2 linked regions of the Acuticoccus sp. I52.16.1 genome follow. The protein of the gene in region 2 binds, or shares a complex with, the protein of the main gene of each other region. Links are inferred from orthologs where the notes say so. Each region holds a gene or a part of one and is shown on either strand. Other genes may lie near its edges.

The links.
Region 1: the proteins of uvrA (region 2) and mfd are in contact, whole or in part, in a crystal structure (PDB 4DFC), measured with the Escherichia coli proteins. The link is inferred for Acuticoccus sp. I52.16.1 from one-to-one orthologs.

Annotation. Positions count from the first base shown.
Region 1 is NZ_CP094828.1:579,704-595,119, forward strand. What follows is about bases 7,381-11,525. They hold mfd (transcription-repair coupling factor), read right to left. Parts: upstream 11,136-11,525; coding sequence 7,581-11,135; downstream 7,381-7,580. Other genes in these bases: MRB58_RS02700 (DMT family protein), read left to right, coding at 7,381-7,576; MRB58_RS02710 (succinate dehydrogenase assembly factor 2), read right to left, coding at 11,135-11,416; recG (ATP-dependent DNA helicase RecG), read left to right, coding at 11,491-11,525. Outside these bases: MRB58_RS02660 (aldose epimerase family protein), read left to right, coding at 1-815; MRB58_RS02665 (aldehyde dehydrogenase family protein), read left to right, coding at 995-2,434; MRB58_RS02670 (2-keto-4-pentenoate hydratase), read left to right, coding at 2,431-3,192; MRB58_RS02675 (lysozyme inhibitor LprI family protein), read left to right, coding at 3,286-3,642; MRB58_RS02680 (RNA methyltransferase), read right to left, coding at 3,697-4,467; MRB58_RS02685 (NADP-dependent isocitrate dehydrogenase), read left to right, coding at 4,531-5,748; MRB58_RS02690 (class I SAM-dependent methyltransferase), read left to right, coding at 5,895-6,560; MRB58_RS02695 (RidA family protein), read left to right, coding at 6,647-7,129; more of MRB58_RS02700, read left to right, coding at 7,217-7,380; more of recG, read left to right, coding at 11,526-13,605; MRB58_RS02720 (hypothetical protein), read right to left, coding at 13,609-14,730; MRB58_RS02725 (glycosyltransferase), read right to left, coding at 14,714-15,416. UniProt on the Escherichia coli protein: Couples transcription and DNA repair by recognizing RNA polymerase (RNAP) stalled at DNA lesions. Mediates ATP-dependent release of RNAP and its truncated transcript from the DNA, and recruitment of nucleotide excision repair machinery to the damaged site.
Region 2 is NZ_CP094828.1:4,217,610-4,232,359, forward strand. The notes cover bases 6,733-10,211. They hold uvrA (excinuclease ABC subunit UvrA), read right to left. Parts: upstream 9,834-10,211; coding sequence 6,933-9,833; downstream 6,733-6,932. Other genes in these bases: MRB58_RS19105 (hypothetical protein), read left to right, coding at 10,026-10,211. Outside these bases: MRB58_RS19065 (calcium-binding protein), read left to right, coding at 1-229; MRB58_RS19070 (TonB-dependent receptor domain-containing protein), read left to right, coding at 245-2,359; MRB58_RS19075 (calcium-binding protein), read left to right, coding at 2,356-3,462; MRB58_RS19080 (cysteine rich repeat-containing protein), read right to left, coding at 3,629-3,901; MRB58_RS19085 (hypothetical protein), read right to left, coding at 4,004-4,309; MRB58_RS19090 (response regulator), read left to right, coding at 4,498-5,214; MRB58_RS19095 (cell wall metabolism sensor histidine kinase WalK), read left to right, coding at 5,211-6,557; more of MRB58_RS19105, read left to right, coding at 10,212-11,099; MRB58_RS19110 (single-stranded DNA-binding protein), read left to right, coding at 11,258-11,806; MRB58_RS19115 (hypothetical protein), read left to right, coding at 11,803-12,618; gyrA (DNA gyrase subunit A), read left to right, coding at 12,804-14,750. UniProt on the Escherichia coli protein: The UvrABC repair system catalyzes the recognition and processing of DNA lesions. UvrA is an ATPase and a DNA-binding protein. A damage recognition complex composed of 2 UvrA and 2 UvrB subunits scans DNA for abnormalities.

The sequences.
Region 1 (15,416 bases), 3.6 Mb from region 2 along the record:
TCGGCTTCGACACCTTCGCCCCCTACCCGGAATGGAGCCGCTCGTTCGGCATCATCGCCGGCCGCCTCGCCAACCGGGTGCACGAGGGCCGCTTCAACCTGGACGGCGAGACCTTCCAGCTCGACCAGAACGAGGGCCGCAACCACCTCCACGGCGGCTCGGCCGGCCTCGGCCGCCAGCTCTGGGGCCTGGAAGCGGACAGGCGCAGCGCGCGGCTGACGCTGACGAGCCCGGACGGCGACATGGGCTACCCCGGCACCGTTCACTTCACGGTGGACGTGATGCTCGACGGCCCGACGGTCACCTTCGCGATGACCGGCGTGCCGGACCGGCCGACCCCCATCGCGCTGGCGCAGCACTCCTACTATGCGCTCGGCGGCCCGGTGGCGGACCACGTCCTCCATATCGAGGCGCATGAGGTCACGGTGACGGACCCGGCCAACATCCCCACCGGCGAGCTGCTCGCGGTCGCCGGCACCGAGTACGACTTCCTGACCCCGCGCGCGATCGGCGACGCCGAGCTCGACATCAACTTCTGCCTCTACGAGCGGGCGCCGGCGGCGACGCTCCAGGGCCGCGACATGACGCTGGTGCTGGCGACCGACCGGCCGGGCCTCCAGGTCTACAACGCGTTCGACATGCCGACGATCGAGGCACCGGGCCTCGGCGGGGCGCAGTACGGCCCGTTCTGCGCGGTGGCGCTGGAGGCGCAGGACTGGCCCGACAGCGTCAACCACGACAACTTCCCCGACGTCGTCGCGACACCCGAGCGGCCCTACAAGCAGACGACGTCGATCACGCTGCTGCCGCGCTGAGGCGCGCCGGCCATTCACCGGCCACCCGTCCGCGGGCGCTTTCTTCAGACGCCCGGCAATTGGCATCGCCTTGCCATAAAACTGTGCGTCCGCTACCTCCTCAGGGCAGCAGACCTAGAAACACTAATACATCTGTCGGTGTCCCCGCGTGGGATACGGAAGAGCCAAGCAGGGTCAATATGGACACGTTCAGCAATTTGATCGGCGGCGAGTGGACCGAGGGAGCCAACGTCACCGAGAACATCAACCCGTCCAACACCGACGACGTGATCGGCCGCTACGCTTCGGGCGACGCGGCGCAGGCGAACGCGGCGATCGCCGCCGCCAAAGCCGCGGCGCCGGCCTGGGCGCGCACCAACGTCATGGTGCGCCACAACATCCTGAAGGCGGCCGCCGCCGAGATCTTCGCCCGCTCCAAGGAGCTGGGCGACCTTCTGGCGCGCGAGGAAGGCAAGACGCTCGCCGAGGGGATCGGCGAGGCGGGCCGCGCGGGTCAGATCTTCGACTTCTTCGCCGGCGAGTGCCTGCGCCTGGCGGGCGACAAGGTGCCGTCGATCCGCCCGAATGTCGAGATCGAGATCACCCGCGAGCCGATGGGCGTCGTCGGCATGATCACGCCGTGGAACTTCCCCATCGCGATCCCAGCGTGGAAGCTCGCCCCGGCGCTCTGCTACGGCAACACCGTCGTCATGAAGCCGGCGGACCTGACGCCCGGCTGCGCCTGGGCGCTGGCCGACATTCTGAAGCGCGCCGGGCTGCCGGACGGTGTCTTCAACCTCGTCATGGGCAAGGGCTCGATCGTCGGCGAGGCGATCCTCTCCTCGCCGGACGTGGACGCGGTCTCGTTCACCGGCTCGGTCGCGACCGGCAAGCACGTGGCGCAGAAGTGCATCGAGCACATGCGCAAGTTCCAGCTCGAGATGGGCGGCAAGAACCCGATGATCGTGCTCGACGACGCCGACATCGACGTCGCCGTCGACGCGTGCGTGAACGGCGCCTATTTCTCCACCGGTCAGCGCTGCACCGCCTCCTCGCGCCTCATCGTGACCGAAGGCATCCACGACAAGTTCGTCGCCGCCTGCATCGACAAGCTGAAGTCGCTCTCGGTGGACGACGCGCGCAAGGACGGCACGCACATCGGCCCCGTCGTCGACCAGAAGCAGCTCGACACGGACATGAAGTACATCGAGGTCGGCCGCGGCGAGGACAACGCCAAGCTCGCCTGGGGCGGTGAGCGCCTCAACCGCGGCACGCCGGGCTTCTACCTGCAGCCGGCCCTCTTCACCGAGACCACCAACGACATGCGCATCAACCGCGAGGAGATCTTCGGTCCCGTCGCGACGGTGATCCGCGTGAAGGACTACGACGAGGCGCTCGCCACCGCCAACGACACGCCGTTCGGCCTGTCGGCGGGCATCTGCACCACGTCGCTGAAGCATGCCTCGCACTTCAAGCGCAACGCGGAGGCGGGCATGGTGATGGTCAACCTGCCGACCGCCGGCGTCGATCCGCACGTGCCGTTCGGCGGGCGCAAGGGCTCGTCCTACGGTGCGCGCGAGCAGGGCCGCTACGCCGCCGAGTTCTACACCACCGTCAAGACCGCGTATCAGCTCGCATGACCGACGCACAGCGCCTCGCCGCCGCCTTCGTGAGCGGCGGCCCCCTCACCGAGCTGACCCAGCCGCCGGCGGACGTCGCCGCGGCCTACGAGATCCAGGACGCGATGCGGGCCGCCCTCGGCAAGCCCATCGCCGGCTGGAAACTGGCGCAGACCGTGCCCCCGGCGCAGGCCGCCGCCGGCCTCGACGCGCCGACCGTCTCGCCGCTCCTTGAGGGGATGATCTACCCCGACGGGACCGAGTTTCCGGCCGACCGCTTCCTCTCCCCGGAGGCGGAGGCGGAGATCGTGCTGGAACTCGCCGACGCGATCACCGCACCGGCGACGCCCGACGAGGTGAAGGCGGCGTGCGCGGGCTACCGCCTGGCGATCGAGATGGCCGACAGCCGCTATGCGGACAAGCCGTCGATGGGCGCCAAGGCGGTGATCGCCGACATGAACTCCTCCAACGCGCTGATCATCGGCGAGCTGCGGCCGATCGACGGCATGCTGGCGGTCGCGCGCGGCCCGCTGACGCTGACGCTGGGCGACGGCACGGTGTTGCAGCCGCTCGGCGCGGACTGGCGGCCCAACCCGTTCGAGGTGGTGGCGTTCCTGTCGCAGTTCGCGACGGCGCGCGGGCACACGCTGGAGGCGGGCGCGGTGATCACCACCGGCACGCATACCAAGCCGACCCGCACCGGTCCGGGCACGATCACCGCGACTTTCGAAGGCGTCGGCAGCGTGTCCTGCAAGGTGCCGGCGCTGCGCGGCGCCTGATGCATGATCGCCGTGCGCCGCCACCGGCGCACGGCCCATACCGCGCCGACCGCGCCACGACGTAGGGCGGCGGCCCACCCAGGAGGCCCCGCCATGCTCGATCGTCTTGCCGCCGCCGCGCTGATGCTCGCGGTCCTCGCAGCCGGTACCGGCGCACCGCCCGCCGCGGCGCAGAGCTACGACTGCTCCAAGGTGATGGCCGCCGACGAGAAGGCCGTGTGCAACTCCCCCCGCCTCTCCGCGCTCGACGACGAGATGGCGAAGCTCTACGACGCCATCCGCCGCTGCGCGCTGATGGGAACGCGCGGCGAGGTGACCGACAGCCAGCACACCTTCATGGCCGAGCGCGCCGCCTGCGGGGCCGACGACGCCTGCCTGACGTCCCTCTACACCGACCGCGTCGCCACCCTGGGCAAGATCAAACGCGAGATGGGCCCCGGCGCCTGCTGAGCCTCCCCCGCCGGCCCGGCGGGCGCGCGCGGGCGCCCGTCTTGCGCGCCGCCCTCAGTCGCCCGAACGCGGCGGGCGCTGTGGGTCGAGGTGGTTCAGGACGCCGCGCAGGGTGCGGACCTGTTGGCGGTCCCACCCCGCGTCGGACAGTGTCGTGAAGAGGTTGCGCTCCATGCGCTCGGCCATCCCCTCGGGCCGGAAATAGCCCGTCGGCTTCAGCAGCGAGACGAGGTGGCGCCACAGGCCCGTTACTTCCTGGCGCGTCGCGGGCGGTTGATCGGGCGGCGGCGCGGCCGGAAGCTCGCGCGCGACACGGCGCCATTCGTACGCCATCAGCAGCACCGATTGGGCGATGTTCAGCGAGGCGAATTCCGGATCCACCGGGAACGACACGATGATCGAGGCGAGCGCCACTTCCTCGTTCTGCAGGCCCCATCTCTCGCGGCCGAAGAGGATGCCCGTCGGCCCGGTGCGCGTCTCGGCGACGAGTTCGGCGAGTCCCGCCTCCGGCCCCTCGACCCGCTTCGTCATGTCGCGCGGGCGGCGCGTGGTGGCGATCACGAAGGTGAGGTCCGCGATCGCCTCCTCCAACGTGGCGAAGACGCGCGCATTGTCGATCACGTGAGCCGCGCCCGACGAGGCGGCGCGGGCCTTCTCGTTGGGCCAGCCGTCACGCGGGGCGACGAGGCGCAGGTCGGTGACGCCGAAGTTGGCCATCGCCCGCGCGGCGGTGCCGATATTCTCGCCGAGCTGCGGCTCGACGAGGACGACGGCGGGGGGCGGCACTAAGGTCGGTGCCGCAACTTCCTTCGTGGCATCGGTCATGCTAAGGCGGCGCCCAGATCCGCGGTGAACGCGGAATGTCCCTTAAAGACGCAAGGTCCTGGAATGGCGAAGATCAAGGTTGCAAACCCCGTCGTAGAGTTGGACGGGGACGAGATGACCCGCATCATCTGGCAGTACATCAAAGACAAGCTGATCCACCCGTACCTGGACATCGACCTCGAATATTACGACCTCGGTGTCGAGCACCGCGACGCCACCGACGACCAGGTCACGGTCGACGCGGCCAACGCCATCAAGCGTCACGGCGTCGGCGTCAAGTGCGCGACGATTACGCCGGACGAGGCGCGCGTGGAAGAGTTCGGCCTCAAGAAGATGTATCGTTCCCCCAACGGGACGATCCGCAACATCCTCGGCGGCGTCATTTTCCGTGAGCCGATCATCTGCCGCAACGTGCCGCGGCTGGTGCCGGGCTGGACCGAGCCGATCATCATCGGCCGTCACGCCTTCGGCGACCAGTACCGCGCGACCGACTTCGTGGTGCCGGGCAAGGGCAAGCTGACCTTGACGTTCACGCCCGAGGGCGGCGAGCCGCAAGAGCACCAGGTGTTCGACTTCCCGGGCGGCGGCGTCGCGATGGCGATGTACAATCTCGACGATTCGATCCGCGATTTCGCCCGCGCCTCCATGAACTACGGCCTGATGCGCGGCGTGCCGGTCTACCTCTCCACGAAGAACACCATCATGAAGGCCTACGACGGGCGCTTCAAAGACATCTTCCAGGAGATCTACGACGCCGAGTTCGCGGCCGACTTCAAGGCCAAGGGCATCACCTACGAGCACCGCCTGATCGACGACATGGTCGCCTCGGCGATGAAGTGGTCCGGCGGCTACGTCTGGGCGTGCAAGAACTACGACGGCGACGTCCAGTCCGATACGGTCGCCCAGGGCTTCGGCTCGCTGGGCCTGATGACCTCGGTGCTGATGACCCCGGACGGTCAGACGGTCGAGGCCGAGGCCGCGCACGGCACGGTCACGCGCCACTACCGCCAGCACCAGCGCGGCGAGCAGACGTCGACCAACTCCACGGCGTCGATCTTCGCGTGGTCGCGTGGCCTCGCCCACCGCGCCAAGCTCGACGGCAACGACGACCTGAAGATGTTCGCCGACACGCTGGAGAAGGCCACCGTCGGCTGCATCGAGGACGGGCACATGACGAAGGACCTCGCGCTCCTCGTCGGTGCCGACCAGGGCTGGGAGACGACGACCGGCTTCCTCGATTCGGTCTCCGCCCGCCTCGAGAAGGACGTGGCGAAGGCGTAAGCGCCCGCCCATCGCCGACGACGACCGAAGAGCGGGCCCCGGCCCGCTCTTTTTCGTCGGCCAGCGGCCAGAGCGCATTTTCGTCGGCCAGCGGCCGGAGCCCGTTTTTCGCCGGCCAGCGGCCGGAGCCCATGGGAGCGCATGAGATGTTCGACGATCCCGCCGCGGTCGCACGGTACGCCGACGGGCCGCCCCGACAGGTGCCGGGCTTTCACGACCTGCACACGATGGCGCTGGTGCTCCTCTCCGGCCACGTGCCGGCGCGGGGGCGCGTGTTGGTCCTGGGCGCGGGCGGCGGCCTGGAGCTGAAGGCGTTCGCCGCCGCACGTCCCGGCTGGCGTTTCGACGGGGTCGACCCGTCGGCCGAGATGCTGGGCCTCGCCGCCGCCAACACGGCCCCCTTCGCCGCGCGCATCGCCCTGATCGAGGGCACGATCGACGCCGCCCCCGCCGGCCCGTTCGACGGCGCGGTGTGCCTGCTGACGCTCCACTTCATCGCGCCCGACGAACGCCGGCGCACGCTGGAGGCGCTGCGCGCGCGGATGGCGCCCGGGGCTCCGCTCGTCGTCGCGCATCACAGCGTGTCGCGGGAGCCGGCGGAACGCGCGTTCTGGCTGGCGCAGTACGCCGGGTTCGCGGCCGAGAAAGGCGTCGACCCGGAGCGCGCCGCCAAGGCCGGCGCGTCGATCGCGCAGCATCTGCCGCTGCTGGCGCCGGAGGAGGACGAGGCGATCCTGGCCGCCGCCGGCTTCACGGACATACGCCTCTTCTATGCCGCCTTCAGCTTCCGCGGTTGGGTCGCCGTCGCGTGACGCGGGCGCCGTGTGAGGCGCGTGGCAGCCGTATTGCATTCCATCGGCGACGGCAGACGCCGACCACCCTTGATGGAGCCACCCACATGTTCAGGACGATGACCCGCGCCGCGGCGCTGGCGACCGCGCTCGCCCTCCCCCTCGCTGCCGCCGCCCAGGAGGGCGACACGGCCCCCAACGGCGTCGTGACGCTCTACCCGGACGGGATGTTCCCGCCGACCGGCACCTGGAACCTCGCCACCCGCGCGGGCGACTTCGTCTACGTGGCGGGGATGCGCGGCATCGTGCCGGAGACGAACACGCTGGCGGAGGGCAACGAGGCGCGCGTCCGGCAGGCGTTCGTGAACATGCAGACCATCGCCGCCTCGCAAGGAGCGACGTTGCAGGACGCGGTGCGCATCGTCGTCTACGTGACGGACATGTACCGCTACCGCCCGATCGTGAACCAGATTCAAGAGGAACTCTGGGCCGGCCGCCCCTACCCGCCGCGCACGATCATCGAGGTCGACCGGCTGAACCAGGACGACATCGTCGAGGTCGAGGGAACGTTCTACGCGCCGCGGAGCTAGGGCGGATCGGCGGGCGGGGGCGGGGTCCATCGTCAGCGGAAGCGGCATCTGCTAAGCGCCTGCCGTCATCGTGAAGGATACCCGCCTTTGTCCGCCATACCCGTCCCGGTCGCGACGATCGGCCTGCTCATCGCTTCCAACGTCTTCATGACGTTCGCCTGGTACGGGCACCTCAAGTTCAAGGCCGCGCCGCTGGTGGCGGTGATCCTGGTGAGCTGGGGTATCGCGCTGTTCGAGTACATCCTGCAGGTGCCGGCGAACCGGATCGGCTACGGCACCTTCAGCGGCGCGCAGCTGAAGACCATCCAGGAGGTCATCACCCTGTCGGTCTTCATGATCTTCTCGGCGACCTACCTGGGGGAGCCGATCCGCTGGAACCACGCCGTCGGCTTCGCGCTGATCGCCGGCGGCGCATGGTTCGTGTTCCACGAGTTCGGGCGCGGCTGACGGCTCACGCGGCCGCCTTCTCCTCCTGCTCGGCGAGCTTGGCCATCTTGGTCAACAGGACCGCGACGCCCTTGGTGCGCTTGTCGGGATCGGGCCAGTCGCGGATGAAGACCACCTTCTGGTCCGGGCGCATCTTGGCGAGCGAGCCCTCGCCGGCGATCATCTGGACGAGCCCCGAGGCGTTGTTGAACTCGTTGTTGCGGAACGAGACGACGCAGCCCTTCGGCCCGGCGTCGATCTTCTCGACGTTGGCGCGCCGGCACAGGCTCTTGATGTAGACGATCTTCATCAGCCACTCGACCTCCTCCGGCACCTTGCCGAAACGGTCGACCAGCTCGGCGCCGAACGCGTCGATAGATTGCGCGTCGTCGAGGTCGGCGAGGCGGCGGTAGAGGCTCATGCGCAGCTGCAGATCGGGAATGTAGTCCTCCGGGATCAGCACCGGGATGCCGACCGAGATGTGCGGCGACCACTGGTCCGGCGCCTCTTCGTCGGAGCCCGATTTCAAGGTCGCCACCGCCTCCTCCAGCATCGACTGGTAGAGCTCGAAGCCGACCTCCTTGATGTGCCCCGACTGCTCTTCTCCCAGGAGGTTGCCCGCGCCTCGAATGTCGAGATCGTGGGAGGCGAGCTGGAAGCCGGCGCCCAGCGTGTCGAGCGAGGAGAGCACCTTGAGACGCCGCTGCGCCGGGCCGGTCAGCGTCTTGTCCACCGGCGTCGTCATCAGCGCGTAGGCTCTGGTCTTGGACCGGCCGACGCGGCCGCGGATCTGGTAGAGCTGCGCCAGGCCGAACATGTCCGCCCGGTGGACGATCAGCGTGTTGGCGGTCGGGATATCGAGCCCCGATTCCACGATGGTCGTCGCCAGCAGCACGTCGTACTGCCCGTCGTAGAAGGCGTTCATCACATCGTCGAGCTCGGTCGGCGACATCTGCCCGTGCGCGACGGCGACCTTCACCTCCGGCACGTGCTGCTCCAGAAACTCCTTCTGACCCGCGAGGTCCGACACGCGCGGGCAGACGTAGAAGGACTGGCCGCCGCGGTAGCGCTCCCGCAGGAGCGCCTCGCGGATCGTCAGCGCGTCGAACGGGGTCACGAACGTGCGCACCGTCAGCCGGTCGACCGGCGGCGTCGCGATGAGCGACAGCTCGCGCACGCCGGTGAGGGCGAGCTGCATCGTGCGCGGGATCGGCGTCGCCGAGAGGGTGAGCACGTGGACGTCGGACTTGATCTCCTTCAGCCGCTCCTTGTGCTTGACGCCGAACTTCTGCTCCTCGTCGACGATCAGCAGGCCGAGGTCGCGGAACTCGATCCCCTTGGCGAGGAGCGCGTGAGTGCCGACGATGATGTCGACGTCGCCGTTCTTCAGCCCCGCCTTCACCTCGCGCATATGCTTGGGGCCAACGAGGCGCGAGGCCTGCTCGACACGCAAGGGCAGGCCGGCGAAGCGTTCGGCGAAGGTCTTGTAGTGCTGGCGCGCGAGGAGCGTCGTCGGCACGATCAGCGCCACCTGCTTGCCGTCCATCGCGGCGAGGAAGGCGGCACGAATCGCCACCTCCGTCTTGCCGAAGCCGACGTCGCCGCACACCAGGCGGTCCATCGGCGTGCCTTTGGCGAGGTCCTCGGCCACCGCCTCGATGGCGGAGAGCTGGTCGTCGGTCTCGTTGTAGGGAAACTTGGCGACGAACTCGTCGTAGACGCCGGTCGCCGGCTCGATCACCGGGGCCTTCTTCAGGAGGCGCTGCGCGGCGGTCTTGATGAGACCGTCGGCGATCTCGCGCACGCGCTCCTTCATCTTCGCCTTGCGCGCCTGCCAGCCTGCGCCGCCCAGCTTGTCGAGGACGACGCCCTCGGTGTCCGCCGCGCCGTAGCGGGACAGGAGGTCGATGTTCTCGACCGGCAGGTAGAGTTTGTCGTCCTTCTGATAGGCGATCTCGACGCAGTCGTGCGGCGCGCCGGCGGCCTCCAGCGTCTTGAGGCCGATGAACCGGCCGATGCCGTGGTCGACGTGGACGACGAGGTCGCCCTCCGCCAGCGAGGATGCCTCGGTAAGGAAGTTGGCGTCGCGCTTGCGCTTGCGGCTGGAGGAGACGAGACGGTCGCCCAGAACGTCCTGCTCGGCGACGATGACGTAGTTGGGCGTCTCGAACCCGGTCTCCAGCTCCATCACCGTGAGCGCGGCCTCGGCCTTGGGGAGCGCGCCGGCCTCCTCGATCGTGCCGACTTCGGTCATCGCACCGACGCCGTGGTCGCGCAGCACCTGCGCCATGCGCGAGCGCGAGCCCTCCGACCATGAGGCGATGATCGGCCGCCGCCCGTCCTTGCGGATCGCGTTCACATGGTCGACCAGGGAGACGAAGATGTTGACGTTGCCGGCCGAGCGCTCCGCCGCGAACGAGCGGCCGACCTTGCCGCCCGCCGGGATCGTCAACTGCTCGGGCCGCTCCGGCTCGTCGAACGGCGACAGGCGGATGACGCGGTGCCCCTCCAGCATCTCCTCGGTGGAGAGGCCGGTGAGGTAGAGTTCGTCGGTCGGCAGCGGGTTGTAGGGCGCGCCCTTGAGCGACTGCTCGATCGCCGTGGTGCGGGCCGCATAGTGGTCCTCGATCTCGGCGACGCGCTTGGCGACGGCGTCCTCGGCCAGGTGGTCGATCACCATCGGAGCGCCGGGCACGTAGTCGAACACCGTCGCGAGGCCCTCGTGGAAGAGCGGCATCCAATGCTCGACGCCCGCCGCGCGCACGCCTTCGGAGACGGAGTGGTAGAGGATGTCGTCCTTCGTGGCGGCGCCGAAGCGGCGCAGGTAGCCCTCGCGGAAGCGCGAGATGGTCTCCTCGTCGAGGATCACCTCGCTCATCGGGATCAGCTCGATCATCGGCCACTGGCCGGTGGTGCGCTGCGTGTCGGGATCGAACGGGCGGATCGTCTCCAGCGTGTCGCCGAAGAAGTCGAGCCGGACGGGCTGCTCGGTGCCGGGCGCGTAGAGGTCGACGATGCCGCCGCGTACCGCATATTCACCCGCCTCGCGCACCGTGGGCGTGCGCAGGAAGGCGTTGTCCTCCAGCCAGGCGAGGACGTCCTTCATGACGACGTCCGATCCGGCGGCGTGGCGCAGCGTGGCGCGGCGGATCACCTCCGGCTTGGGCGCACGCTGCAGGATGGCGTTGGCGGTGGTCAGCACCACCATCGGTCCGTCGCCGGCCTTGCGCGCGGCGAGTGTCGCCAGTGCGGCGGCGCGGCGTGCCTGGACGAGCGCGGAGGGCGAGGCGCGATCGTAGGGCATGCAGTCCCAAGCCGGCAGGCGCACCACCGCCAGCTCCGGCGCGAAGAAGGCGAGCGCGTTCTCCGCCGCCTTCAGCCGCGCCCCGTCGCGCGCGACGAACATCACCGCATCGCCCGTCGCGGCGGCCATCGTGGCGAGAACCTCGCCTTCCATGCCGTCGGGGACTTGCGTCACGGTCAATTCGCGCGGCAAATCCGGTTCGGCGAGCCGCTTCAGGCTCGGCTTGGCAAGTTCCTTGATTTCGGCGATCGAGAGCGCCTGCGCCTTTTTGGCCATCACCCTGCCTTGTGAAACGCGATGACGCGATAAAGAACCGCGCTCTGATGATTTTCGGGAATATCGGTCTGCTCGGTGATCCAGGCATAAAGCTCCGGATCGGGGACGCTCATCAGAGCCTCCATCTCGGCGACGTCGGCTTCGCTCCACTCCTCGATGGTGGCGTCGGCGAAGCGGCCGAGCAGGAGGTCCATCTCGCGGGTGCCGCGGTGCCAGGTGTGGAAAAGCAGGCGCTTCTTGCGCGGGTCGAGACCTGCGGAGGAACGGGTCGTACCGGACATACTTCTCTTTCCGCGCACGTTGAAACGTGGCATATCACAACGCAAGATGGTCGGCCGTCCGGGAGGACGCCGACGTGACAGGCAACGTCGATATCGGTCGTCTGATCGCCCCGGTCAATCGCCTCGATGGCGTAGGCCCCGGCAGAGCGGATCGCCTGGCCCACCTCCTGGGCCGCGAAAGCGCCGCCGAGACGCGCATCTTCGACCTGTTGAACCACATGCCGAGCGGCGTCGCCGACCGCCGCACCATCACCCCGGTCGCCGAGGCGCCGGAGCGTGGAACCGCCACGTTTACGGTGAAGATCACGCGGCATGAATCGAGCCGCACCCCCAAGGGCCCGGTGCGCGCGTTCGGCGAGGACGAGACCGGCGAACTCGCGATCGTCTTCTTCCGCGGGGGCATCAAGTGGATCGTCGGCACCTATCCGATCGGTGCGTGGGTGCGCGTCTCGGGCGAGACGACGTGGCGCGACGGTCGGCCGCAGATCGTCCACCCCGACGCATCGGCCGTCGTCGAGGCGCCGGATGCCCCCGCCGGCCCCGGCTTCGGCCTGGAGCCGCAATATCCGATGACGCAGGGGCTGACCCCCGGCGTGTTGGCGGGCGTGATCGGAAACGCGCTGGAAAAGATCGGCGACGTGCCCGAATGGCTGGACCCGCCGCTGATGGCGCGCGAGCGCTGGCCCGCCTTCGCCGAGGCCTACACCGCCGTCCACCGCCCCGCCGAGGTGGCGGACATCCTCCCCGCCTCCCCCGCGCGCCGGCGCCTCGCCTACGACGAGCTGCTGGCGAGCCAGCTCGCACTCGCCATCGTGCGCGACCGCGAGCGCACCCGGCGCGGGCGGGTGCGCAAGTGGGACCCCACCGCGATCGACGCGCTGGAGGCATCGCTCCCCTTCGCCCTCACCCCCTCGCAGCGCCTCGCGATCGCCGAGGTCGCGGGCGACCTCGCCGCCGAGCACCGCATGACCCGCCTCGTCCAGGGCGACGTCGGCTCCGGCAAGACGGTGGTGGCGATGGTCGCCGCCGCGATGGCCGCCGGCGACGGTGGGCAGACCGCGATCATGGCCCCGACCGACCTCGTCGCCCGCCAGCACTACGAGACGCTGGCGCGCTACCTGGAGCCTGCCGGCATCGCCGTGCGGCTCCTCACCGGCCGCGTGCCGGAGAGCGAGCGCAGCCGTGCCATGGCCGCGCTCGCCAGCGGCGAGGCGAAGGTCGCCGTCGGCACGCACGCCCTCTTCCAGGGTGCGGTGGAATTCGCCGACCTCGCGCTGGTGGTGGTCGACGAGCAGCACCGCTTCGGTGTCTCCCAGCGCATGGCGCTGACACAGAAGGGGCCGACCTCCGACCTCCTGGTAATGACCGCGACGCCGATCCCGCGCACCCTGGTGCTGGCGAGCTACGGCGACATGGACGTCTCCCGCCTCACCGACAAGCCGGCCGGCCGCCAGCCGATCGAGACGCGCGTCGTCGCCGACACCCGCCTCGGCCAGATCATCGACCGCCTCGCCGCCGCCGTCGCCCGCGGCGAGAAGGCCTACTGGGTCTGCCCGTTGGTGGAAGAGGGCGAGGAGAGCGAGCTGCAATCGGCCATCGCCCGCCACAAGGTGCTGGCCGAGCGGCTCGGCCCCGTCGTCGGCCTCGTCCACGGCCGCACCCCGGTCGCCGAGCGGGAGGACATCATGTCCGCCTTCAAGGACGGCGACCTCTCGGTCCTCGTGGCGACCACCGTGGTGGAGGTCGGCGTCGACGTGCCGGACGCGACCATCATGGTCATCGAGAACGCCGAGCGGTTCGGCCTCTCGCAGCTTCACCAGTTGCGCGGGCGCGTCGGGCGCGGGTCCAAGCCCTCCACCTGCCTCCTGCTCTATCGTTCGCCGCTGGGGGCCATCGCGCGCCAGCGGCTCGACACCATGCGGGCCACCAACGACGGCTTCCGCATCGCCGAGGACGACCTGAAGCTGCGCGGCGAGGGCGAGTTGCTCGGCACCCGCCAGTCCGGTGCACCGCAATTGCGCGTCGCCGACCTGGAGCGCGACGGCGATCTGTTGGCGACGGCGACGGACGACGCGCGCATGGTGGTGGCCATGGACCGCGACCTCGCCGGCGAGCGCGGCCGGGCGCTGAAGCTGCTGCTGACCCTCTACGAGCGCCGCCGCGCCATCGAGCGGCTGCGCTCCGGGTAATCTTCAGCGGCTGCCGGTGCCGCCCGCGGGGGCCACGCGGTCGAGCATGAGCGGGTCCAGCGCCTCCGGCGCGAAGCCGAACGCCTCCGCGACATCCGTCTGCACGTAGCGCTGCACGGCCGAGAGCTGCGTCGTCATCGCGGCGACCGTGGTGCGGGACGGTGTCGCCCGCAGCTCGGACGACCGGTCCGAGAGGGCCGCGAGGTTCTGAACCAGCGTCGCCGTGGCGGTCTGCGCGTCGGTTCCGGGCATCGCATAGGCGTTGACCACGCGCGCCATGTCCGTCAGCGCCGCGAGGCGGCCCTGCACGAAGGCGGCGTTGGCGGGCTCGCTGAAACTGATCTGGCCCGACGCGCCGCGCGGGCGGGGCGACAGGACGTCGACCGTCCGCCCCAGGGTGCGCAGCATGCCGGCGAGGAGGTCGAACAGGCGGCGCCGCGCGCCCTGCTCGGTCTCCGGCTCGGACCACTGCGGGTCGAGATGGCCCTTGTCCCACCGCCGCTCCAGCGTGCGCGCGGTGTTGGCGACATGGGCTGCCAGCGTCACCGCCAGCGGGCACCGCCCTTCGTCGTCCTCGAGGTGGAAGAGCGCGTATTCCAGCGCCGGCAGGCCGACGTAGCCGGGCTCCAGGTTGCGCAGCGCGGCCAGCGTGGCCGGCCCGTCCGGCGCGCTCCCCAGCAGCACGTTGAACTGCGTGCGGGCGATCGCCTCCTCGCCGAACGGCGTCAGCACGCTCGTCGAGGCGGCGCGGTTGTACTCGCTGGCGAAGGCGAGCGAGACCGCCGCGCTCGCGGCGCGCATGGTGCGCACGTAGCCGACCTCGAGGTCCCGCGGCGAGCGCCGCTCCAGCGAGCAGAGCCGCAGCACGACGTTCTGCAACCGCGCCGACGTGCGCGAGAAGGCCGCGAAGCGCGGCTTGACGAGACCACGGCCGAGCTGCGCCAGCGGCGGCTCGTTCAGCGCATCGGAGGGCGCGGGGGCGGCGGCGGGGTCTGCCGCGGCGGCCGGGGGGCGCGGGGTTTCTGTCGGGACGGCATCGCCGGCGTCCTGCGCCATGGCGAAGCCGCTCCCGGCGGCGAGCGCCGCCGCGAATGCGATGGCGCGGGCGCTAGCGCAGCGACGCAAAGATCTCGTCCAACCGCTTGGCATATTTGCGTGCCTGCGCCTCAATCGAGAAGTTCTTCGCCACGAACGCCTTGGCCCGCTCGGCCCGCCGCTGCCGCTCGGCGGGATCGGCCCGCACCGCCCGCATCTGCTTCACCGCACTCTCCAGCTTCGGTTGCGCCCAGACCTGGTTGCCGTCGACGAAAATATACTCGTTCGGCTTCGGCTCGACGAGATCGTAATCGACGATCCACGAGTGCTCCGGCTTGGTGAAATCCATGTTGCCGGAATAGCCGGTGGTGAGGATCGGCACGCCGATGCTCATCGCCTCGATCAGGCCGAAGCCCCACCCCTCCGAGCGGTGCAGCGAGACGTAGCAGTCCGCCCCGCGCTTCAGCTTCATCAGGTCGCCGTAGCGCAGCGTCTCGTTGAGGATGGTGATGCGCGGGTCGGAGGCGGCGACCTCCAGCAGCGCGTCCCAGCGCATCGTCTGGTGCGGATCGTCGACGAAGTCGCGGTTGTGCGTCTTGAGGACGAGGAGCACGTCCTCGTCCATCCCGAAGGCCGCCTGGAACGCCTTCACCACCCCGTGCGGGTTCTTGCGCTCGACGAACGAGAACGAGTCGAACGTCGCCAGGAAGACGAACGTCTCCGGCCCCACCGGCAGCCGCTCGCGCACCCAGGCGCGCGAGGCCTCGCGGCCCGGA
Region 2 (14,750 bases):
CGCGGCCGACAACCTGCGCGACTTCGATATCGGCTCGGACGCGATCGACCTGTCGATCTTCGACCTGACCTTCGTCGACGCGTTCACCGGCGAGGCCGGCGAGGTCACCATCAACGAGCGTGACGATCGCAGCAACGTCCAGGCCGACCTCGACGGTGACGGCGTGGCGGACATGTACATCGTCGTGCACACCACGGGTCTGACCGAGTCCGACCTCATCCTCGCTTAACCGACGGGCGATGTGATGTGGCGTTCCCGTTTCCTCGCGGTCCTCTTGGCAGGCACCGCCATCACCGCCGCCAGTGCGCAGGATATCGTGCTGGAGGAGATCGTCGTCGCCGGTGAGGTCGAAGGGGACCGGACCGGCGAGGCGACGGCGAGCAGCGAGGCCGCGGGAACGTCATCGGCCGACGGGGCATCGGAGGCGGCGGCGCTGGACCCGCGCCTGTCGCCCGCCGCCGAGGCCGCCTTGCGCTCCCCCACCGCGACGACGGTCCTGACGCGCGGCACCTTGCAGCGCGAGCAGGGCCGCTCGATCGCCGATGCCCTGCAGACCGTCCCCGGCGTCATCGTGACCGAGTCGGCCGACGATCCGGGGATGTCCATCAACATCCGCGGCCTGCAGGACTTCGGCCGCGTCGCCGTGTCCATCGACGGCGCGCGCCAAAACTTCGGCCGCTCGGGCCACTCGGCCAACGATTCGGTCTACCTCGACCAACGGATGGTGAAGTCCGTCGAGGTCACGCGCGGGCCGATCAACGTGGTCGGCGGCAGCGCCATCGGCGGCACCGTCGCCTTCCAGACCATCGACGCCGACGACGTGCTGCGCGACGACGAGACCTACGGCGGACGCGTCGAGACCACGGTAGAGACCAACGGGCCGGGCGGCGTCCTCCACGGCGAGGCGGCGACCCGCATCGGACAGGCGTTCGACGTTCTGGCCGCCGGTACCTTCCGCAACGCCAGCGACTATTATGACGGCGACGGCGACATGATCCGCAGCGAGGAGCAGCTCCTCTCCGGCCTCCTCAAGGCGCGCCTGCGCCTGGCCGAGGAGCACGAGACGGTGTTCTCGGCCATGCGCGTCGCCAACAGCTTCGACAGCGGAACGTCCACCGTCCGCAACACCGACCAGACCGACGACACGATCACGCTGGGCCACCATTGGGACAGCGCCAACCCGTTCATCGATCTCAACGCCAAGGCCTACTATACCGGCACGAACCTGGAGCAGGAGAACCTGTCGGGCTCGTTTGTCGGGGCGCAGCGCAGCTTCAACATCGGCACCTACGGCGGCGAGGCGTACAATACCGCCAACTTCATCGTCGCCGGGTTCGAGAACACGACCATCATCGGCGGCGACGGCTTCTACGACGACGTCACCTCCAAGGACGAACTGAACCTGTCGAACGGGTCCACCCCGTCCGGCCAGCGCGGGGTCTACGGCGCTTACATCCAGCACACCGCCAAGCGCGGTTGGTTCGAGGTGATCGGTGCCCTGCGCTACGACGGCTACGTGCTGGACGGCGTCGACCAGGACACCGGCGACAAGGTCCACAAGGACGGCGGCCACCTCTCGCCCAAGATCACGGTCGCGGTGACGCCGGTCGACCCGGTGACGGTCTACGCCTCCTATTCGGAAGGGTACCGCGCGCCCTCCGTCACCGAGACGCTGGTCCAGGGCGTGCACCCGCCGCCCGTGCAGTTCCCGTTCTTCCCGAACCCCAACCTCGATCCCGAGATCGCGCACAACGTCGAGGCCGGCGTGAACCTGGCGTTCGACGACCTCGCCATCCGCGGCGACCGGCTGCGCTTGAAGGCCTCCGCCTACCACAACACGGTTGACGACTATATCGACCTCGAGTGCTCGACCTTTCCGCTTCCAGGTGGGTGCACCTACGTCAACGTCGCCGAGGCGGTCCTCTACGGCTTCGAGCTCGACGCGATCTACGATACCGGCCGCGTCTACGGCCGTGTCACGGGCACGTACGTCGAGAGCAAGGACCTCGACAGCGGCGACCCGCTGTCCAACGTCCAGCCCTGGCGTGTGTCGGGTACGCTGGGCGGGCGCGCCCTCGGCGGCCGCCTCGACGCCGGCGCCACGCTGACCTACGTCGCGGAGAAGGACGAAGCGGACTTCCTCGGTCTGACGGGCGACAGCTACACGCTGCTCGATGCGTACCTGAACTTCAACATCACCGAAGATACCGTGGCCTCGCTGACGTTGAAGAATATCTTGAACAAGCAGTACACGCAGTATCTCGACCTCGAGCCTAGCCCCGGCTTCTCAGCGTTCCTGACGGTGAGCCACCGCTTCGGCGGCGGGCAGCGCTCCATCCCCCAAGGAGAGACCCTTTGACCGTCGAAGTGACTTTTGGCGCGGACCAGACGTCCGGCCTCAGCTACCCGTCCGTCTACAACGCGTTCCTGAGCGACTTCGTGGCGGCCGGGTACCCCTACATGGAAGTCTCGACCCAGATCGTCGCGCTCGGGGAACTGGACGGGGCCGACACGCAGATCTTCATCATCAACGGTGACGACTTCGAGTACGACCTCGCCACCCACACGGTCAGCGGCTCGATCGACGAGATCATCATCGGCACGCTCGGTGACAGCTACAACGCCGACGGCTCGTTCGACGTCGACGCCGACGACGAGATCGTCGGTTACGACACGATCGTGCGCTACGACGGGCTGGATCTGACCAACGCCGTCGGCGTGAAGGGCGACGTCAACGAGCTGGTCGCGGAGATCCTGTATCTCAACAGCGGCGAGAACCGTGGCACCGAAATGCTCGACTCGACGCTCAACGGCCAGGCCCAGGTCGTGATGGACACGACCGGCAACGACACCTACTTCGGCACCCGGTTCGACGACGAGTTCTTCGGCACCGAGGGTCGTGACGTGGCCGTCGGCGGCAACGGCGACGACTATCTCTACGGCGGCGACGGCGTCGACGTGCTCGTCGGCAGCCTGGGCGACGATACGCTCGACGGCGCCGGCGACAACGACAAGCTGCGCGGCCGCTGGGGCGACGACGTGCTGATCGGCGGCGAAGGCGACGACCAGATCTTCGGCAATGCCGACGACGACAGCGTGCGCGGCGGCAGCGGCAACGACGTGCTGATCGGTGGCGTGGGGGCGGACTCGCTCGATTCCGGCGCCGGCCGCGACGTCTTCCTCTACCGCACGGCCGACGAGCCGGACGGCGACATCATCTACGCGCTCGACGACGAGAACGACATCATCTCGCTGCGCCCGATCGACGCCAACGTGAACACCGCCGCGAAGGACAGCTTCGTCATCGTCGACGCCTTCTCCGGCGCCGCGGGCGAGTTGCAGGTCACCGAGGCCAGCGGCAACACCGTCGTCGCCGGCGATCTGACCGGCAACGGCGAGGCCGACTTCACGTTCACCATCTGGAACCAGACGGACGTGCCGGACGGCGTCTTCCTGCTCTGAACCGAGGCCCCACGAAGGCCGACGAGGCGCCGCGCCCCCGCGCGGCGCCTTTTTTCGTGGCCGGCCTGTCGCGGTGGCGCGCCCGGCGGCGCGCTCGGTGCCGCGAACGCGCGTCACTGCCGGGGAGGGCGGGCCGTCGTCCGGTGTCGTCGATCGCGTGTGGGGGCTATTTCAACATGATGTCGCGCACGGTGACGCGACATTGCTCGGACAGATTCTCGCGGTGCTCGCCCATGCAGCGCGCGATCCGCCCGTCGCCGGGCTCGACGTCCTTGCAGTACCGCCGGTAGTCGTCCTTGCAGGCTTGGAAGAGGGTCATCATGTCCTCGCGGGACATCTGCTTCATCTTCGGCGGCGTCTGCGCGAGCGCCGCGCCGCCGGCCGCCAGCAGCACGGCACCGGTCACGGCCGTCCGCATCACGCGGGTCAGAGAGGGCATGGTCGAGTTCCTCGGCGAGGGCCGGTGACGGCGCCGGAGCGCGGCCACGGGCGGTTTCTGGTGCGCTGCGGCGGGGAGGGCCCGTGCCGCATGGGAACGAGCCTACCGCGTATACACCGTCGAGGAGGAGATGCCGCGATGCCACGGGCCCTCGGTGGAGCTGTTCTTGACGCACGCCCCGCCTTCGCAGGTCATCGTCGCCGAACGGTTGACGGTGTTGCCGTAGGCGCCGCGCCGCGTGGCATTGCGCGTGCAGGAGTTGCCGTAGCACTCCACGTTGGCGCTGAAGTTGGATTGCCCGCCGTAGGGACCGACCGTGGTCCGCTTGCGGGAAAACGCGTCCGCATCCGAGGCCGCACCGACCACGACGACGAGCGCGAGGGCCGAACCCATGAGTGCCTTGATCATCGTATCCTCACGTGACTGGATCCCGGCTGGACCATTCCGCCCGGGACACAGAGAAGATAAGTGGTCATTGTTGCGCACAAGTTGCCGGGCCGGCTCAGTTTGTCTCAGAATGTCGATATGCGTAACAGAGTGTATACGGCTATCGGTGGGAGATTTACGATAACCATTAAGGGTGGGATAGTAATGGCATGACCACTGCTCTCACCACCGTCGCCGTCGTCGAGGACGACACCGACATTCGCGATCTCGTCGCCAGCCTGCTGCGCGGGGAGGGCTACGCCGTCGAGTGCGCCGGCGACGGGCCCGCGCTCGACGCCGTCCTCGCCCGCGTCCGACCCGACCTCATCATCCTCGACGTCATGCTGCCGGGCGAGGACGGCCTCGCCATCTGCCGCCGCATCCGCGCCCACGACCAGGTGCCGATCCTGATGCTGACCGCCAAGAGCGACGAGATCGACCGCGTCCTCGGCCTCGAGATGGGCGCCGACGATTACGTCGTGAAGCCCTTCGGCCCGCGCGAGCTGGTCGCCCGCGTGCGTGCGCGCCTGCGCCGGGCCGCCGAGCCGGCCGCCACCCGCCCCAACCGCCGCCTCGCGTTCGACCGCTTCGTGATCGACCTCGACGCCCGCCAGCTCGCCACCGAGGACGGCGAGGACGTCGCCCTCACCACGGGCGAGTTCGACCTCCTGGCCTGCTTCGTCGGCGCGCCGCGGCGGGTGCTCACGCGCGACTACATCCTCGACAAGATCCGCGGCCGCGATGCCGACCCGTTCGACCGGACCGTCGACATGCTGGTCTCGCGCCTGCGCCGCAAGCTGGAGCAGGCGAGCCCCGGCACCGCCCTCGTCGGCACCGTGCGTAACGGGGGCTACCTCTTCACCGCCACGGTGCGGCCGCTCACGTGAGCCCGACGCTGAGCCTGCGCAGCCGCGTCGCCCTCATCACCTGCGCCGCGATGATGGTGCTGTGGCTGGCGATCGTGGCGGTCTACTACCTCGCCCAGCGGCCGGGCCGCGAGCCGGCCCTGCTGCCGCCGGAACGCCTCGCCGCCATCGTCGCCCTCTTCGAGAGCGGCGCCCCGCCGGCGAGCCTCGCCGCCGCGCTCGACACCGACCTTCTCACCGTCCGCCTCCACCCCGGCCCCGCCACCGTATCCGCGCCCGGATCCGGCCCAGGATCCGGCGCGCCGCCCGCACCGGTGGCGGACGAGATGGCATTGCCGGACGGGCGCCGGGTGCAGGTCTCGCCCCTCGCGTCCGACAGCCGGATGCTCCCGCGGCTGACCCGCATTCGCGAGGGCTACCGCTTCCGGATCGGCCTGCGCTCGGGCGAGACGCTGGAGATCGCCGCCCGCAACCCCGGCTCCATCAACCACATGGGCCTGCCGGTGGGGACCTTCGTCGGACTGATCGGATCGCTGGTGGCGGTGATCTCGCTCGTCGTCATGCACCGCGAGATGGCGCCGCTGCGCCGCCTCGCTGCCGCCGCCGACGCGATCGACCTCACCGGCACGTCGCCGCCTTTGCCGCAGTCGCGCTCCTCCGCGCCGGAGATCCGCTCCCTCGTCGCCTCGTTCAACCGCCTGCAGGCACGCCTCGCGACCCTCGTCGCCTCACGCATGGTGATGGTCGCCGGGATTTCCCACGACGTGCGCACCTTCGCCACGCGCCTGCGCCTGCGTCTGGAAATGCTGCCCGAAAGCGATATGCGCGACCGCGCGGTGCGCGACGTGATCGACATCGTCCACATGCTGGACGACGCCATCGTCGCCACGCGCGCGGGCGTCGGTGAACTGTCCGAGGAGCTGCTGACCTTCGCCGACCTCGTGCGCGAGGAGACCGCAGGCCGCGCCGAGACCGGCGCGGCCGTGACCCTTCAGGTGGCGCCCGCCGCCCACGACGCCAGCGTCCTGGGCGATCGCCTCGCCTTGAAGCGCATGATCGCCAACCTCGTCGACAACGCGCTGAAATATGGCCGCGCCGCCCACGTCGCCCTGGCCGCCCGCCCAGGCGCGCTGGTCCTCACCGTCGATGACGAGGGGCCGGGCATCGCCGAAGCCGACCGCGCGCTGCTGTTGGAGCCGTTCGTCCGCCTCGAAACCTCCCGCAATCGCGCCACCGGAGGCGCCGGCCTCGGCCTCGCCATCGTCAAGAGCCTCGCCGAGGCGCACGGCGGAACCATCGCCATCGGCGACGCGCCAGTCGGCGGTGCCCGCTTTACCCTGACTTTGCCGATCTTCGTGCTCTGAGTGGGGGGCGAGGCCAAGAGGCTCGGGACTCACCAAGGAACAGGGGGAGCGCCTGTTCCCCGGAGCCGCCCGTCGCTGAAGAAGCCCGGCACCAGGACGGCAGAGGCCGCAAGGCACGCTTCGCTCTCCGGCCTTGCACCCTCCGCCGCCCTGGCGCTGATCGGGCTTCAGCGACGGACGGCTCCGAGGAACAGGCGCAAGGCACCGCCGTGCCGTGGACTGGAAAGGCACCGCCGTGCCGTGGAGCGGGAAGGCACCGCCGTGCCGTGGAGACGGAAGGCGCGGCCGTGCGGGGGCGCGGTAGGGCACCGCGGTGCGGGCGTGGGCGCGGGAAGGGGCGTGGGGGCGAGGTGGCGTGGGAAGCGAGGCCGCGGGTTACTCCGCGGCCTCTCGGCGTGGTGGGCGGCGCTCGAGAAGCTCGGTGAGGAACTGGCCCGTGTGGCTGCGCGCGACCTTCATCACCTGCTCCGGCTTGCCCTCCGCCACGATCTGGCCGCCGCCGTCGCCCCCCTCCGGGCCGATGTCGATGATCCAGTCCGCCGTCTTGATGACCTCGAGGTTGTGCTCGATGACGACCACCGTGTTCCCCTGGTCGACCAGCTGGCGCAGCACGTCGAGCAGCTTGGCGACGTCGTGGAAATGCAGCCCCGTCGTCGGCTCGTCGAGGATGTAGAGCGTGCGGCCCGTCGCCCGCTTCGACAGCTCCTTGGCCAGCTTGATGCGCTGCGCCTCGCCGCCCGACAAGGTCGTCGCCTGCTGACCGATGCGGATGTAGCCGAGGCCCACCTGGTTGAGCGTCACCAGCTTGTCGCGCACCGCCGGCACCGCCGAGAAGAAGTCGCAGCCTTCCTCCACCGTCATGTCGAGGACGCCGGAGATCGACTTGCCCTTGAACTCGATCTCCAGGGTCTCGCGGTTGTAGCGCTTGCCCTTGCACACGTCGCACTCGACGTAGACGTCGGGCAGGAAGTGCATCTCGATCTTGATGACGCCGTCGCCCTGGCACGCCTCGCAACGCCCGCCCTTGACGTTGAACGAGAAGCGGCCCGGCCCGTAGCCGCGCGCCTTCGCCTCCGGCAATCCCGCGAACCAGTCGCGGATCGGGGTGAAGGCGCCCGTATAGGTCGCCGGGTTGGATCGCGGCGTGCGGCCGATCGGCGACTGGTCGATGTCGATGATCTTGTCGAGCTGTTCCAGCCCGGTGATCGTTTCGTGCGGCGCCGGCACCTCGCGGCTCTTGTTGAGCTTGCGGCTCACGGCGCGGTACAGCGTCTCGATCACCAGCGTCGACTTGCCCGAGCCCGAGACACCCGTGACCGCCGTGAAGAGGCCGAGCGGGAACTCGGCAGTGACGCCTCGGAGGTTGTTGCCGGACGCGTTCACGACCTTGATCGCCTTGCCCTTCTTGCGCGCGCGGCGTTTGTCGGGCAGCGGGATCTCCAGCGCGCCCGACAGGTATTTGCCCGTCAGCGAATTGGGGTTGGCGATGATTTCCTCGGGCGTGCCCTCCGCCGTGATCTCGCCGCCGTGCACGCCCGCGCCGGGGCCGATGTCGAGCACGTAGTCCGCCGCCAGGATCGCGTCCTCGTCGTGCTCGACCACGATGACGGTGTTGCCGAGGTCCCTGAGCCGCTTGAGCGTGTCGATCAGGCGGGCGTTGTCGCGCTGGTGGAGGCCGATGGACGGCTCGTCCAGCACATAGAGCACGCCCGTCAGCCCGGAGCCGATCTGGCTGGCGAGGCGGATGCGCTGGCTCTCGCCGCCCGACAGGGTGCGGCTGCCGCGCGAGAGCTGCAGGTAGTCGAGGCCGACGTCCACCAGGAAGCGCAGCCGCTCCTGGATCTCCTTCAGGATGGCACGCGCGATCTCGTTCTGCTGCGCGGTCAGCTTCTCGGGCAGGGCGTCGAACCAGGGGGCCGCGTCGCGGATCGCCAGCGCCGAGACCTCGCCGATGTGCTCGCCCGCCACCTTCACCGCCAGCGCCTCGGGCTTCAGCCGGTAGCCGTTGCAGGCCGGGCAGGGGGCGTCGGACTGGTAGCGCGCCAGCTCCTCGCGCACCCAGGCCGAGTCCGTCTCGTTCCAGCGCCGCTCGATGTTGGTGATGACGCCTTCGAACGTTTTCGAAGTCGTGTAGCTGCGCAGGCCGTCGTCGTAGGTGAACTTGATCTTCTCGCGCTTCGATCCGTAGAGGATCACGTCGCGCACCTTCTCCGGCAGGTCCTGCCAGGGGGTGGTCATGTCGGCGTCGTAGTGGGCGGTGAGCGCCTGCAGGGTCTGCGTGTAGTAGGGGCTGGTGTTGCCGGTGCGCGCCCAAGGCAGGATCGCCCCGCCCGCCAGCGTCATCGCCGGGTCCGGCACCACCAGGTCCGCCTCGAACGAGAGCGTCGTGCCGAGGCCGTCGCAGGTGGGGCACGCGCCCGTCGGCGCATTGAACGAGAAGAGGCGCGGCTCGATCTCGGCGATGGTGAACCCCGAGACCGGGCAGGCGAACTTTTCCGAGAACACCATGCGGCGCGGTGCGGCGCCGTCCATCTCGTCGGCGAATTCGGCGACCGCGATGCCTTCGGCGAGGCCGAGCGCGGTCTCCAGGCTGTCGGCGAGGCGGGTCGCGAGGTCGGGCCGCGTGGAGACGCGGTCGACCACGACGTCGATGTCGTGCTTGAACTTCTTGTCGAGCGTCGGCGCGTCCTCGATCTCGTAGAAGGTGCCGTCGACCTTGACGCGCTGGAAGCCCTTCTTCTGCAACTCCGCCAGTTCCTTGCGGTACTCGCCCTTGCGGCCGCGCACGATGGGCGCCAGCAGGTAGAGCCGTGTCTTCTCCGGCAGCGCCAGGATGCGGTCGACCATCTGGCTGATCGTCTGCGCTTCGATCGGCAGGCCCGTCGCCGGCGAGTAGGGGATGCCGATGCGCGCCCACAGGAGGCGCATGTAGTCGTTGATCTCGGTGACGGTGCCGACCGTCGAGCGGGGGTTCTTCGACGTCGTCTTCTGTTCGATGGAGATGGCGGGCGAGAGGCCGTCGATCTGGTCGACGTCCGGCTTCTGCATCATCTCCAGGAACTGCCGCGCGTAGGCCGACAGGCTCTCCACGTAGCGTCGCTGGCCCTCGGCGTAGATCGTGTCGAACGCCAGGGAGGACTTGCCCGAGCCCGAGAGGCCGGTGAACACCACCAGCGTGTCGCGCGGCAGGGAGACGTCGACGCCCTTGAGGTTGTGCTCCCGCGCGCCCTTGACGACGAGCTTGCGTTCGGCAGCGACGCGCGCGCGGTTGGCCATGCCTTCGACTCCGGGGAAATCGTCTGAGCCCAAAAGTGGAACATCGACGAGTTGTGGTCAATGCCGCACATAGCGTCGGCAGCATTGTTCTGCAAATCCACAGCCACATGGGGACAGTTGACCGCGCCCCGGACCCTGGCGCACACGAGCCTGGCGCAAACCGGCGCGACGCGATCCGACCCGAGGCACCCCGTGGACGTCCTGACCCTGCACATCGGCCACATGAAGACCGGTACGACGTCCCTTCAGGCGACCTTCCGCGACAATGCCGCAGTGCTGGCGCGGCATGGCCTTTATTATTACGCGAGGACGCGCACCAACCATGCGCTGGTCCGGCCGTTCTCCGGACGCACCAAGGCGCGCGGCGAGTCGAAGTTCTTGAAGGAGTTTCGGCAGGAGGCGGCGGCGGCGGGCGGGCTGCCGGCCGGGCTCATCAGCTCCGAAACCCTCCAGCGCCTCGGGCCGGAGGAGATCGCCGGCTGCGTCCAGACCATGCGCACCATCGCGCCGCGAGTGCGGGTGCTCGTCTACGTGCGCGAGCCGGTGGCGCTGGCGATCAGCGCCGCGCACCAGGGCGTACGCTCCGGCCGCGCGCTGGCCGACATCGAGGCGACCCCGCGCGTTCTCAACCTCACCCAGATCATCACCCGGTGGCGCGATGCGGTCGGGCCGGAGAACATGATCGTGCGGCCGTTCGACCGCGCACAGATGGCCGGCGGTGACGTCATCGACGATGTGCTCGAGGTGCTGGGTTGCGGCACGGCGGCGCCGGAGCTGGAGCGGCGGTCGGTCAACGAGGGGCTGTCGGTCCTCGGGATCCACATGCTGGAGCGCGCCATCGCCCGCATGCCCGGCGGCAAGATGCCCTACGACCAGCAGCGCGCCTTCAACTTCGTGCGCGGCCCCCGCTACGTGCTGCCCGCGGCCGCGCTCGACAAGGTGCGCAAGCGCGCCGCCCCGCACGTCGCCTTCCTGCGGGAGGAGTACGGGATCGAACTGCCGCCGTCGGAGGAAATGCCGAGCGCGCCGCTCGCCCTGTCCGAGGCGGAGATCGCCTCCCTCGCCGAGGTGTTCCACGAGATCAACGCCTTCGCCTACCGGATGGATCGCTCGGCGCTCGGCCGCGTTCTGGGCACGACGATGCCCTACTCGAACCGCTATACCGAGGCGCCGCACCCGTTGCGCGCCAAGCTGGAGAAGCTGGGCCTTCTCGACGAGCTCGCACGCGAGGTCGAAGGGCCCGACGACGAAGGCGACAGCGACTGATCTCGGCCGTCGTGCGGCACGTTCGCGGGGAGGGGTCCCACCCGCGCGCAACGAATTTACGGGGACCGCAGCGCCGTGCCCTGTGGACAGCGCGACGCGGCGCTTTGCGCGGCGTCCCGGTGCGTTAGGGTGCGCGCCCGAAGAGTGGAGGAACGGGCATGGCTGGGAGCGTCAACAAGGTGATCCTGATCGGCAATCTGGGGGCCGATCCGGAGATCCGCCGGACCCAGGACGGCCGGCCGATCGCCAACATGCGGATCGCCACCAGCGAGACCTGGCGCGATCGCAATTCCGGCGAGCGCCGCGAGCGGACCGAGTGGCACCGCGTCGTGTGCTTCCAGGAAGGCCTCTGCCGCGTCATCGAGCAGTATGTGAAGAAGGGCTCGAAGGTCTACATCGAGGGTCAGCTCCAGACCCGTGAGTGGGAAGACCAGCAGGGCCAGAAGCGCTACTCCACCGAGGTCGTGCTGCAGGGCTTCAACTCCGTGCTGCAAATGCTCGACGGTCGCACCGGCGGCGGCGGCGGCGGCGACTATGGCGGCAGCGGCGGCGACTTCGGCGGCGGCGGCGGTGGTGGTGGCGGTGGCTACGGCGGCGGTGGCAGCGGCGGCGACCGCTACTCCGATCGCGGCGGCAGCGGCGGTGGTGGCGGCGGCGGCGGGCGCCCGGCCTCGCCCGAACCGTTCGACGACGACATCCCCTTTTGATCGAGGTTCTCGCCTCGGTCTGCGCGGCCGGTTCGCCGCGACGTCCCAACGAGGACGGCTGCGGCACCGCCGGCGCCTATGCCTGGGTCATCGACGGGGCGACCGGCCTCGGCGACGAGCCGCTGCTCGATGCGCCGAGCGATGCCGCCTGGCTCACCGCCACGCTGCATGAGGCGCTGCTCGACGGCGCCGAGACGATCGACACGCCGGGCGAGCTGCTGCGGGCGGCCGCCCACACCGCGGCCGCCCGGTTCACCGCCGAGCGCCGCCGCGCGCCCAGGGAGCGCTACGAGGTGCCCACCGCCGCCGTCGTCCTCGCCCGCTTCGGCGAGATCGTCGAGGTGGTGGAGCTGGGCGACTGCGGCATCTGGATCGAGGCGGACGGGATGCTGACCCGGTTCGGCGGCCTCGACCGGATGAGCACCTGGGAGAGCGACAGCGCGCGCCGCCTGATGAGCGGCGGCAAGGGCCGCACGCCGGAGGTGACGGCCTACCTCAGGACCGTGCGCAACACCGCCAACACCCAGGACGGATACCCAGTCTTCGCTCCCGACGAGGGGTGCATGCGGTGGGCGCGGCAGCACGTCGTCGGCGCGCGCGAGGGCCGGGCGCTCCTGGTGTCGGACGGCTTCGAAGCCGCCATCGACGATTACGCGCTCTACGACGGCGCCGCGCTCATGGCCGCCGCGGGTGACCTCGAGGCGGTGCTCGCCGAGGTCCGCGCCGTAGAGAACGACGATCCGGACCTCACCCGCTTTCCCCGCTTCAAACGCTCCGACGATGCCACCGCGATGCTGGTGCACTTCGGCTGAGGCACAAGCTGGCCGCGAACCGGTCGATCCGGCCCGGCGGCGGGGGCAGAGCGGGGCGGGGACCCGGCGCGGCGACGGGCCCCTCGACGCTCGCATACGAGTTCAGTGTGGAACAGCTGCCCGATGGTGGCAATCGGTGGCTGAATCGCCTATTTCAGTAGGGAATTCCCCGCAGGAGAGCGTGAGTGAGTGACGACACGATAGACGGTGGCGCGAACGGCCCCACGGACCCGGTTGCGCCGGCGTCGTCGGGCGATGGTGACGGCATCTCGGGCGTGTCGATCACGGCGGAGATGGAGAAGTCGTTCCTCGGCTACGCCATGTCCGTCATCGTCAGCCGCGCCCTGCCGGATGTTCGCGACGGCCTCAAGCCCGTGCACCGGCGCATCCTTTACGGGATGCACGAGGGCAATTACGAGTGGAACCGCCCCTACAAGAAGTCGTCCCGCATCGTCGGTGACGTCATGGGTAAATTCCACCCGCACGGCGACAGCGCGATCTACGACGCCCTGGTGCGCATGGCGCAGCCCTTCTCCATGCGCGTGCCGCTGGTGGACGGGCAGGGCAACTTCGGCTCGGTCGACGGCGACAGTCCCGCGGCCATGCGTTACACCGAGGTGCGCCTCCAGAAGGTCTCCACCACCGCCCTCATCCAGGATATCGACAAGGACACCGTCGACTTCCAGGACAACTACGACGGCTCCGAGAGCGAGCCGATCGCCCTGCCGGCGCGTTTCCCGAACCTGCTCGTCAACGGCGCCGGCGGCATCGCGGTCGGCATGGCGACCAACATCCCGCCGCACAACCTCGGCGAAGTGATCGACGGGACGATCGCGCTAATCGACGATCCGGCGCTCTCCATCGCCGACCTGATGGAATTTATCCCCGGTCCCGACTTTCCGACCGGCGGGCAAATCCTCGGCCGCTCCGGCATCCGCTCGTCCTACGAGATGGGCCGCGGCTCGGTGCTGATGCGCGGCAAGGTGCGGATCGAGCCGATCGGCTCCGGTCGCGAGGCGCTCATCGTCGACGAGATCCCCTACCAGGTGAACAAGGCCACCATGGTGGAGAAGATCGCCGATCTGGTGCGCGAGAAGCGCGTCGAGGGCATCTCGGATCTGCGCGACGAGAGCGACCGCGACGGCATGCGCGTCGTCATCGAGTTGAAGCGCGATGCCAACGCCGATGTCGTCCTCAACCAGCTCTACCGCTTCTCGCCTTTGCAGACATCGTTCGGCGCCAACATGGTCGCCCTCAACGGCGGCCGGCCCGAGCAGCTGAACCTCAAGGACATCCTGTCCGCGTTCATCGGCTTCCGCGAGCAGGTCGTCGCGCGGCGCACCAAGTTCCTGCTGGCCAAGGCCCGCGACCGGGCGCACGTCCTCGTCGGCCTCGCCGTCGCCGTCGCCAATATCGACGAGGTGATCCGCCTCATCCGCACCGCGCCGGACCCGGCGACGGCGCGCGAGCAGTTGATGACGCGCCACTGGCCGGCGCAGGACATGGCCCCGCTCATCGCCCTCATCGCCGACCCGCGCCACCGACTTCAGGAGGACGGCACCATCCGCCTCTCCGAGGATCAGGCCCGCGCGATCCTCGACCTGCGGCTGCAGCGCCTCACGGCGCTCGGCCGCGACGAGATCGGCGACGAGCTGAAGAAGCTCGCCGACGAGATCGCCGACTATCTCGACATCCTCTCCTCGCGCGCCCGCGTGCAGGGGATCATCAAGGCCGAGATGATGGCCGTGCGCGACGAGTTCGCCACGCCCCGCCGCACCGAGATCATGGAAGGCGGCCCGGATCTCGAGGACGAGGACTTCATCAACCGCGAGGACATGGTCGTCACCGTGTCCCACGCCGGCTACATCAAGCGCGTCCCGCTCGACACCTACCGGGCGCAGCGGCGCGGCGGCAAAGGCCGCTCGGGCATGTCCTTCAAGGACAACGACTTCGTGGCGCGCCTGTTCGTCGCCAACACGCACACGCCGGTCTTGTTCTTCTCCTCGCGCGGCATCGTCTACAAGGAGAAGATCTGGCGTCTGCCGCAGGCCGCCCCGCAGTCGCGCGGCAAGTTCCTGTCCAACATCCTGCCGCTGCAGGAGGGGGAGCGCATCACCTCCATCCTGCCGCTG